Regions from separate parts of the Bacillus sp. SRL543 genome, predicted to be linked through region 2. Evidence: riboswitches for the same ligand, from Rfam matches in the RefSeq annotation. Region 2 holds a riboswitch; the other holds the start of a gene.
What was found. A riboswitch is a leader RNA that binds a small molecule or an ion and turns the genes downstream of it on or off. The one in region 2 is predicted to bind S-adenosylmethionine.
Positions count from the first base shown of each region.

Region 1: it holds a riboswitch for S-adenosylmethionine, as region 2 does, so the genes downstream of both, AC4E8B_RS21150 (methionine ABC transporter ATP-binding protein) here and AC4E8B_RS20490 (O-acetylhomoserine aminocarboxypropyltransferase/cysteine synthase family protein) in region 2, are expected to answer to the same signal.

Region 1 covers NZ_OZ481794.1:4,133,074-4,137,494, reverse strand. Annotated here, with positions in the region: gene AC4E8B_RS21155 (PAS domain S-box protein) at 1-628, opposite strand, end outside; SAM riboswitch class I at 957-1,056, shown strand; SAM riboswitch class I at 1,185-1,287, shown strand; gene AC4E8B_RS21150 (methionine ABC transporter ATP-binding protein) at 1,525-2,556, shown strand; gene AC4E8B_RS21145 (methionine ABC transporter permease) at 2,546-3,196, shown strand; gene AC4E8B_RS21140 (MetQ/NlpA family ABC transporter substrate-binding protein) at 3,213-4,043, shown strand; gene AC4E8B_RS21135 (M20 family metallopeptidase) at 4,082-4,421, shown strand, end outside.
Region 2 covers NZ_OZ481794.1:4,001,022-4,005,442, forward strand. Annotated here, with positions in the region: gene AC4E8B_RS20485 (methionine ABC transporter ATP-binding protein) at 1-900, opposite strand, end outside; SAM riboswitch class I at 1,093-1,202, opposite strand; gene AC4E8B_RS20490 (O-acetylhomoserine aminocarboxypropyltransferase/cysteine synthase family protein) at 1,309-2,646, opposite strand; SAM riboswitch class I at 2,744-2,841, opposite strand; gene AC4E8B_RS20495 (MFS transporter) at 2,996-4,264, opposite strand.

The DNA.
Region 1 (4,421 bases), 130 kb from region 2:
TGACGGTCTGGTTCGCCTGGTAAAAATCCTTCAAATAGCCATGGTCAGAAGCTGATATATAGTCATACAAAGAGGCGCCGATGATTTCCTTGCTTGAAGTGAAGCCAAACACTTTCTTGCCTTCATCATTCATATAGGTCCATATACCTTTCTCGGTTGTCATGCCAATAGTATCCCGGCTGTATTCGACCAGGAAGCGGTATTTTTCCTGTGTTTCCATGTTTTCCTCTTCCATATTGACACGTTCGGTCATATCCCTGGAAATGCACATGGCTTCCTGGCTGTCGCCGAGTGTGCTGATACTGGTCTCAAGCCAGATATAGTCGCCTTCCTTGCGGCGGAACCGGAACGAAATACGTGAGCTGCTGCCCGGGGATAGCCCGCGGAATTCTTTTGTGAGGATATCTTTGTCTTCGGGGTGGCAGTAGGCAAGAATGCAGTCTTTGTAAAGCTCTTCCTGCGTGTAGCCCAAAAGGGTGCTGCAGGATGGGGACACATATAAGAAAATGCCCTCTTTCGTATGCCGTGAAATCAGGTCTGCCGAATGCTTCAGAGCCAGTTCGAGATTTTTTGCTTCAACTTTGTCCACAAATAATTCAGATTGATAGTCTCTGTTTGTTGCAATCAAACCGTTCTCCCTCCCGGAATGCAGTTCATTTTGCTCTTTTCCACTATTATACATTAGACAAGCTGGCAGAAATATAGGAGTAAACTCCCTCTTCTTGTATGGAGACTGGGGGAAATGTTGATAACTGGATAGGAAAATGTGGAAAACCTGCTTTATCCACAGCGGGAGGAGGACATTTTTTCCGAAAATCCAAAAAAGTAAGTAAGGGCTTTCAGGATTTGTGGATAAAAATTTTTAACCACATATCTGAAAAAAGGGTTTGACAGAACTTTGAAACGCGTGTAAAGTAAAAAACAATTAATTAAGCAAACAAACTTAATACGATAGCTTCTTATCCAGAGAGGTAGAGGGACTGGCCCTATGACACCTCGGCAGCGGACTGATGAACCGTGCCAATTCCAGCAGGCAGATTGCCTGAAAGATAAGAAGAGGACTGACGCTTATTATTCTGCCCTCTTCTTCTTGAAGAGGGCTTTCTTGTTTTTCAGGAATAAAAGTGCGGGGTGCTGCATAGCTATTGTATTAAATCCAATTAATTATATAGGAAAACCATAATTTCTTATCCAGAGAGGCAGAGGGACTGGCCCTATGAAGCCTCGGCAGCGGACTCTTATGAGTACTGTGCCAATTCCAGCAGGTGTGAGCCTGGGAGATAAGAAGAGACAATGCTGATGATGCATGCCCTCTTCTGTTCTCAGGAGAGGGTTTTTTAATGTTAAGAAAGTATATTTTTTCAACTTTGATTACTGTCTAGCTCCAGCGCCTACCCCCTCGAGGTCACAAGCCACTCCTCCCAAAAAGGCAAAGAACGCCTTTCCGGGAGGCCTGTCTTGTGCTTGTCGGGGGTGACCAAGGCGCTTGCGCATTTCTTATTTGATACGGAGGGAGAAACAAACATGATAGAATTCCAGGATCTCAAGAAAGTGTATGAAAGCGGAGGCCAGCAGGTTGCAGCACTGAATGGGATAGATCTTGCAATCGACAAAGGAGAAATCTTTGGTGTAATCGGCTTCAGCGGAGCGGGGAAAAGCTCGCTGATCCGCTGTGTGAATCTGCTCGAAAGGCCGACCTCAGGCAAGGTGATCGTCGATGGCCATGATCTTACATCGCTTTCGCCAAAAGAGGTAAGAGAGGTAAAGCGCAATATCGGCATGGTTTTTCAGCACTTCAATCTGCTGAACTCGAAGACGGTGTTTGCCAATGTAGCCATGCCGCTTACCCTGGCAAAGCTCCCTAAAGAGCAGGTACGCAAACGGGTAGCTGAACTTCTTGAGTTCGTGGGACTTGCCGATAAAGCTGATAATTATCCTGATCAGCTTTCAGGCGGCCAAAAGCAGAGAGTCGGGATTGCAAGAGCACTTGCTACACAGCCTTCAATCCTGCTGTGCGATGAAGCGACCTCGGCCCTTGATCCGCAGACAACAAGCAGCATTTTGCAGCTATTGAAAAAAATCAATGCGGAATACAATATCACCATCCTGATCATTACCCATGAAATGACGGTCATCAGGGAAATCTGCGACAGGGTGGCGGTGATCGAGGCAGGAAAAATCATTGAGGAAGGCTCGGTGTTCGATGTATTCTCGGCACCAAAAACACAGACAGCCCAGAACTTTGTCAGTTCTGTCATGAATGATTCAATCCCGGATTCCGTCAAGCAGCTTGTAGAAAGAAACAATGGCAAGGAAAGAATTTTCCGGATCAATTTTGTCGGCCAGTCAGCCGGCCAGCCGCTGCTCTCCAAGCTTGCCAAGAAATTCGATATTGATATAAACGTGCTGTTCGGAAATATAACCGAGCTTCAAGGCATCCCGTTTGGGAACCTTGTTGTCGAATTCCAGGGAACCGACCAGGAAGTGCAGCGCGCCCTTATGTACATTCATCAGGAAAAAGTCTCAATCAAGGAAGTGAAAGCACATGCTAGTTGATCACACGCAAATCATAGAAGCACTTATTGAAACCATTCAAATGGTGGCCTTCTCGCTCCTTTTTTCCACCATCCTGGGATTGCCGCTCGGAATCCTGCTGGTCATCACGAGAAAAGGCCATCTGCTGGAGAATCTGCCCATTTTCAACGTATTGAATGGAATCATCAATATATTCCGCTCGGTCCCATTCATCATCCTGATGGTTGCAATCATTCCGGTGACGCGGCTGCTGGTAGGAACCTCAATCGGGACGGCAGCGGCTGTCGTACCGCTCGTATTCTATGCCGGCCCGTATATTGCAAGATTGATTGAGAACTCGCTCCTCGAAGTTGACCCGGGTGTCATAGAGGCAGCGGAAGCGATGGGGGCGACACCCGGGCAGATCATCTTTAAATTTCTCGTACCGGAAGCGCTCAGTTCACTGGTCCTCGCACTGACCATCGCGACCGTCGGACTTGTCGGCGCATCCGCCATGGCAGGGGCTGTCGGCGGCGGCGGTCTTGGCGATTTGGCCATTACTTACGGCTATCAGCGCTTCGACACAACGGTCATGATCATCACAGTCGCCATCCTGGTCATCATGGTCCAGGGGCTGCAGAGCTTCGGCAATATTTTATCTAAAAGAATCAGAAGACGATAACTAGGAGGAAACATCCATGAAAAAATTATTATTAACGGCAATCATTCTGGCGCTGGCGGTTTTCAGCGCAGCCTGTTCATCATCAACAAGCGGCAAGGAAAAAGAAAAAGAAGTGAAAATCGGTGTCAGCGGGTCAGACAACCGCATCTGGGATTTCGTAGCCAAGAAAGCTGAAAAAGAAGGAATCAAGGTGGAAATCGTCCGCTTCTCGGATTATGTCCAGCCAAACATCGCCCTTGCAGAGGGAGAGCTTGATGCGAATGCCTTCCAGACTATTTCTTATTTCAACGCTTTTAAAAAGGAACATGATCTGGACCTTTCGCCAATCGCGACAACCGTTATTGCACCTATGGGAATCTACTCTGAAAAGTATAAAGATGTAAAAGATATCCCTGAAGGCGGAAAAATCGCCGTGCCGAACGAAGCAACCAATATGGGAAGATCCTTCCTGCTTCTGCAGGAAGCCGGCCTGATCACACTGCCTGAAGACTTTGACGGAAATGGCAGCATCGACAAAATCGTTGATAATCCAAAGAACCTGGAAATCGTCCCTGTAGTGGCAGGCCAGACACCGCGTGTCCTTCCAGATGTTGCGGCTTCCATCATTAATAATGGAATCGCTGTGGATGCCGGCTTCAATCCTGTTAAAGATTCCATCTTCCATGAAAATGCAACAGCAACACCATATATCAACATCATTGCCGTTAGAACTGAAGACAAAGACAATGAAACATTGAAGCGCCTCGGAGAACTTTACCAGGAAGACGATGTAGCCGAGTTCATTGAAAAAGAATATAAAGGCAGCACCATCCCGACATTCGTTCCGCTCAGTGAAATTGGAGAATAAAAACTGGTGCATGGCACCGCTAATAGGAGGAGATCATTATGGCAGCACCCGCTAAATCTGTAACCGAATTAAAGGAAAGAATCAATCAAAGTGTGGAATCGGGAAGGGAGCTTTATCTTTCAACAAGCCACCAGATCCATGAAAAACCGGAAATTGGCAACCAGGAATTTTTCGCATCCGGGCTTCTCTCAGGAATTCTTGAAGAAGAGGGCTTTGAGCTGGAGCGCGCTGTTGCCGGCCATGAGACAGCATTCTCTGCTAGGAAAAAATCTTCCAAGCCGGGTCCATCCATTGCTTTTCTTGCTGAATATGACGCTCTGCCTGGAATCGGCCATGCCTGCGGCCATAATATCATTGGCACAACCAGTATTGCGGCTG
Region 2 (4,421 bases):
TGATATTTTCCCCTGAAGGATATTTACAGTCACCTCAAAGGAACGGATCAGATTTGTGATGAGCGGCTGTTCGGCCGACTCCCCGACAAAGGAAAGCTGCACAACCTGGCCGTGCGGATACAATCCAAGCAGGGCCTCTGCAGTTTCTTTTGTTTCTTCAGGTTCTGTGACCTGCTGGACGAATCTTTTTGTGATCTGCTCGCGCGGGTTTTTAAACACTTCCAGAACGGGGCCGATTTCCACAGCCTTTCCGCCTTCCATGACAGCCACCCTGTGGCAGATCTTCCTGATTACGTGCATTTCATGGGTGATCAGTACAATCGTCAGCCCAAGGCGGTGATTAATGTCCACAAGCAGATCCAGAATTGAATCCGTTGTCTGCGGATCAAGCGCCGAGGTTGCCTCATCGCACAAAAGCACCTTCGGATCATTGGCAAGCGCCCTGGCGATGCCTACGCGCTGTTTCTGACCGCCGCTAAGCTGTGAAGGATAAGCATCCTCACGGCCGTCAAGACCGACCAGTTTGATGAGTTCGGTTACTTTTTTTTCTCTATCCTGGCGAGGCACTCCCGCAATTTCAAGCGGGAATGCAATATTGTCCCTCACAGACCTTGACCAGAGAAGGTTAAAGTGCTGGAAGATCATGCTAATTTCCTGACGGGCTTTTCGCAGCTCCGAACCTCTGATTTTTGAAATCTCCCTGCCGGCTACCGTGACCGTTCCTTCTGAGGGAAGCTCAAGCCCATTCAGCATCCGGATCAAGGTGCTTTTTCCTGCACCGCTGTAGCCGATCACTCCGAAGATTTCACCTTCCTTGATTTCAAGGTTGACATCATCAACCGCCTTGACCGGACCCTTTTTTGACGAATATATCTTTTTAACATCTTTTATTGAAATCAATTGCCGTATTCACCTCTTTTATATCCAATTAGACAAATGGCTTTACAGAGATTTATGTTCTGCCAATCCTCTTTAGAGTAGTTTCCTGAAACCAGGTTAAGATTATTCCATAAGCTTAAGACAGGAAATTTTCCTGTAAAAATAAAAATGCCTTCCTGCAGGTGAGCAGAAAGGCATGATGGAAAAACCTTTCTCTCATCTGCCAAAGCTAAAAAAGCTTTGTGTGAATTGGCACCATTTCAATAAACATTGACGGTTGCCGGGCTTCATCGGGCACATCCCTCCACCTCTCTTGATAAGAGCTACTTTATATGAAGTTCATTTTCATTCATTAGCCATTTTTAAATTACGAGTGCTATCGTATCACGGATAAAAAAGGGTGTCAACAACAAAGTTTAACACTAAAATTTACCGGCTGGTTCCTGAAGTTTCTGCTTTTCCTGCAAGTGATTGGCTTCCTGTTGCGGCTTCAATTGCCTGCTCCAGATCCTCAATCAGGTCTTCGGCATTTTCTATGCCAATGGAAATCCGGATCAGGTCCTCCGGCACCCCCGCCGCCTTAAGGCCTTCTGAATCAAGCTGCTGGTGAGTGGTGCTGGCAGGATGGATGATAAGGCTTTTGGCATCGCCGACGTTTGCTACATGGGCCCACAGTTCCAGGCTGTTGATCAGCTTTGCCCCGGCTTCCCGGCCGCCCTCGATTCCAAAAACAGCCACAGCTCCGGCTCCTTTAGGCAAATACTTGTCAGCCAGTGCCTTATCAGGATGGTCTTCATCTCCCGGATAAAGCACCCAAGTCACAGCAGGGTGATTTTTTAGATACTCTGTCACTTTCTTTGTATTGCTGATATGCTCTTTCATCCTCACATGCAGCGTTTCAAGACCGAGGGTGAACTGGAATGCGTTCTGCGGGCTGAGTGCAGGCCCCAGATCCCTGAGCAGCTGTACCCTCGCCTTGACGATAAAAGCAGCCGCACCGATTGCTTCGCTGTACACCAGGTTATTATAGCTTGGATCCGGCTTGGTGAAGCCCGGGAATTTGTCTGAATTCCAGTCAAAACGGCCTGCGTCTACTATGACGCCACCCATTGTCGTCCCATTTCCCAGAAGCCATTTTGTCGCTGAATGTATCACAATATCTGCGCCGAATTCAATCGGCCTGCAAAGATATGGCGTGGCAAAGGTATTGTCAACAATCAGAGGAATGCCGGCATCATGGGCCACTTCCGCCACTTTCTCAATATCGAGGACCTTTAGGCTTGGGTTTCCAATTGTTTCTGCAAATACAGCTTTTGTTTTTTCTGTAATAGCGTCCCTGAAATTTTCCGGATCTTCCGGATTGACCAGTTTTACATTGATCCCATACTTAGGAAGGGTGACGGCAAATAAATTATATGTTCCTCCATAAAGGTTTGATGCTGCTATAATTTCATCCCCCGCCTGGGCAATATTCAGGATGGCAAGAGTGATGGCTGCCTGGCCGCTTGCAACAGCAAGCCCCCCTACGCCGCCTTCAAGCAGTGAAACCCTTTCCTCAAATACGGTAACTGTTGGATTGTGGATCCTTGTGTAGATATAACCCGGCTCTTTTAGGCCAAACAGATTAGCGGCATGCTCTGTATTCTGGAACTGATAGGCATTATTCTGATAGATCGGCACTGCCCTTGCCCCTGTTGCAGGATCAGGCTGCAGCCCTCCGTGTACACCAAGTGTTTCAAACCGATAATTCTTTTGCTTCTCTGACATTGATATCTCTCCTTCGGCTTTTTCGAATATTTTCATTATGCCGGATCACTGCTGGTAACAATAAAAGCCCCTCTGCAGAAGAGGGGCTTTTTCGCTCAACTTATCTGCCAGAGTCATGCTCTGCTGGAATTAGCACCGGTTCATGCCGGTTGCCGGGTTTCATCGGGCCAGTCCCTCCACCTCTCTTGATAAGAAATATGAAATTTTTAGCGTGCTTGAAGTTAAAATGATAGTATCATAACAGACAAAAATTAGTCAACAGTTTTTTTAGAAAGTTCAGATATAATATTCCGGTGAAAGTTCGACAATTAGGAAGGCTTATGACAATTTCCCGAGAAATATCTGCTAATCAAACAATCTTTGCTGTATTTGTTCTTCCAGCAGGCTCTGAAAGCTTTCTGAATACGACAAAAAAGTATGTGGAGCCTATTAAATACAGTACAGCAGTAATGGTGAAGACAATAGAATATCCCCAATAATCTCCATATTTGATGACAATGCCTGTAGAAACAGGGCCCATCACTGCCCAGCCCAGATTGAATACCATCTGATTCACCGAGCTGGCCAGCCCTCTATTCGAATCATCCACCTTCGACATCATCAGAGACATCTGGATCGGATTTCCCGCATTCATTAAAGCCTGCCTGAATAGAAAGCCAACGGCAGCCAGCCATAAATTCTCTGTATAAGCAGTCAGGAGCAGGAAAGGCAGGGAGGAAAGCTGCAGGATAACGACTGCCTTTACCTCCCCGATCCTCCTAACCACCTGGGGCCCAATGATCATTGCCGCTGCCGTGGCTGCCTGACCGAGTGAAATGATCAGCCCGATTGCGGAATTTGACGCATGGAAACGGTCTGCAAAATATAAATTTAAATACGGTATGACAAGACCTGCCCCAAATCCGATAAACAGCTGGGCGACAGCGAACAGCATGATGATCTTGAAACCATCGTCTTTCAGGGAAAAACGTCTGATCCCTTCAGCCCCACCTATTTGAGGGATTTTGCCGATCCGCTTTTCCTGGAAGCGGAGGATCGGAAATATCCCTGTCAAATAAACGGCTCCTCCCAGCAGCAAAGTAAACCGTATGCTCGCCAGCTCCGAAAAATAAAACGCAAACAAGTCAGTCAGCAGTCCGCCGCTTAAATTGCCTATTACATTGGCACCTGTCATGACAGCGAAATGAATGCTGAACAAGTGTACCCGCTGCTCAGGCTTTGAATTTTCTGTCAGCCAAGGAATAGAAGATACCTGGATGAAGGCCGTCCCAAGCCCTGTGCCAAAGGCAAACAGAATCAGCAGACTCTGCATGTCAACCATGCTCCTGGCCAGCAGGATCACACCGGTTGCAACAGCCCCGAATTGCATAGCCTTCTTCCGGCCGATCCTGTCACTCATAATGCCGGCGGGAATCAGCGCCAGGGCTGTCGCCAATGCAGTCATCGCTATAATCTGGCCATTCACCTGCTCTGAATAGCCTAGCTCCCGTATATAAAAATTATAAATGACCATAAAAATGCCCATTCCGATCTGCGTAAAAATATTGGCCGCAAAAGCCCGCCGTATATTACTGTTATATCCGCGGATCTGTTCAGCCCACTCCTGATAAAAAGCCATATTATATGCTCCTCGCATTTATTTCGGTTCCCTAAATAATCATAATATCGTTTAAAGAAAAAATCCATCCTTTTCCTGTGAATCTTCTGTTTTTTCTGTAAGATCCAGCAGATGCTTTTAGTCCTGTTAATTGAGCAGGACACTTGCTGCATAATAG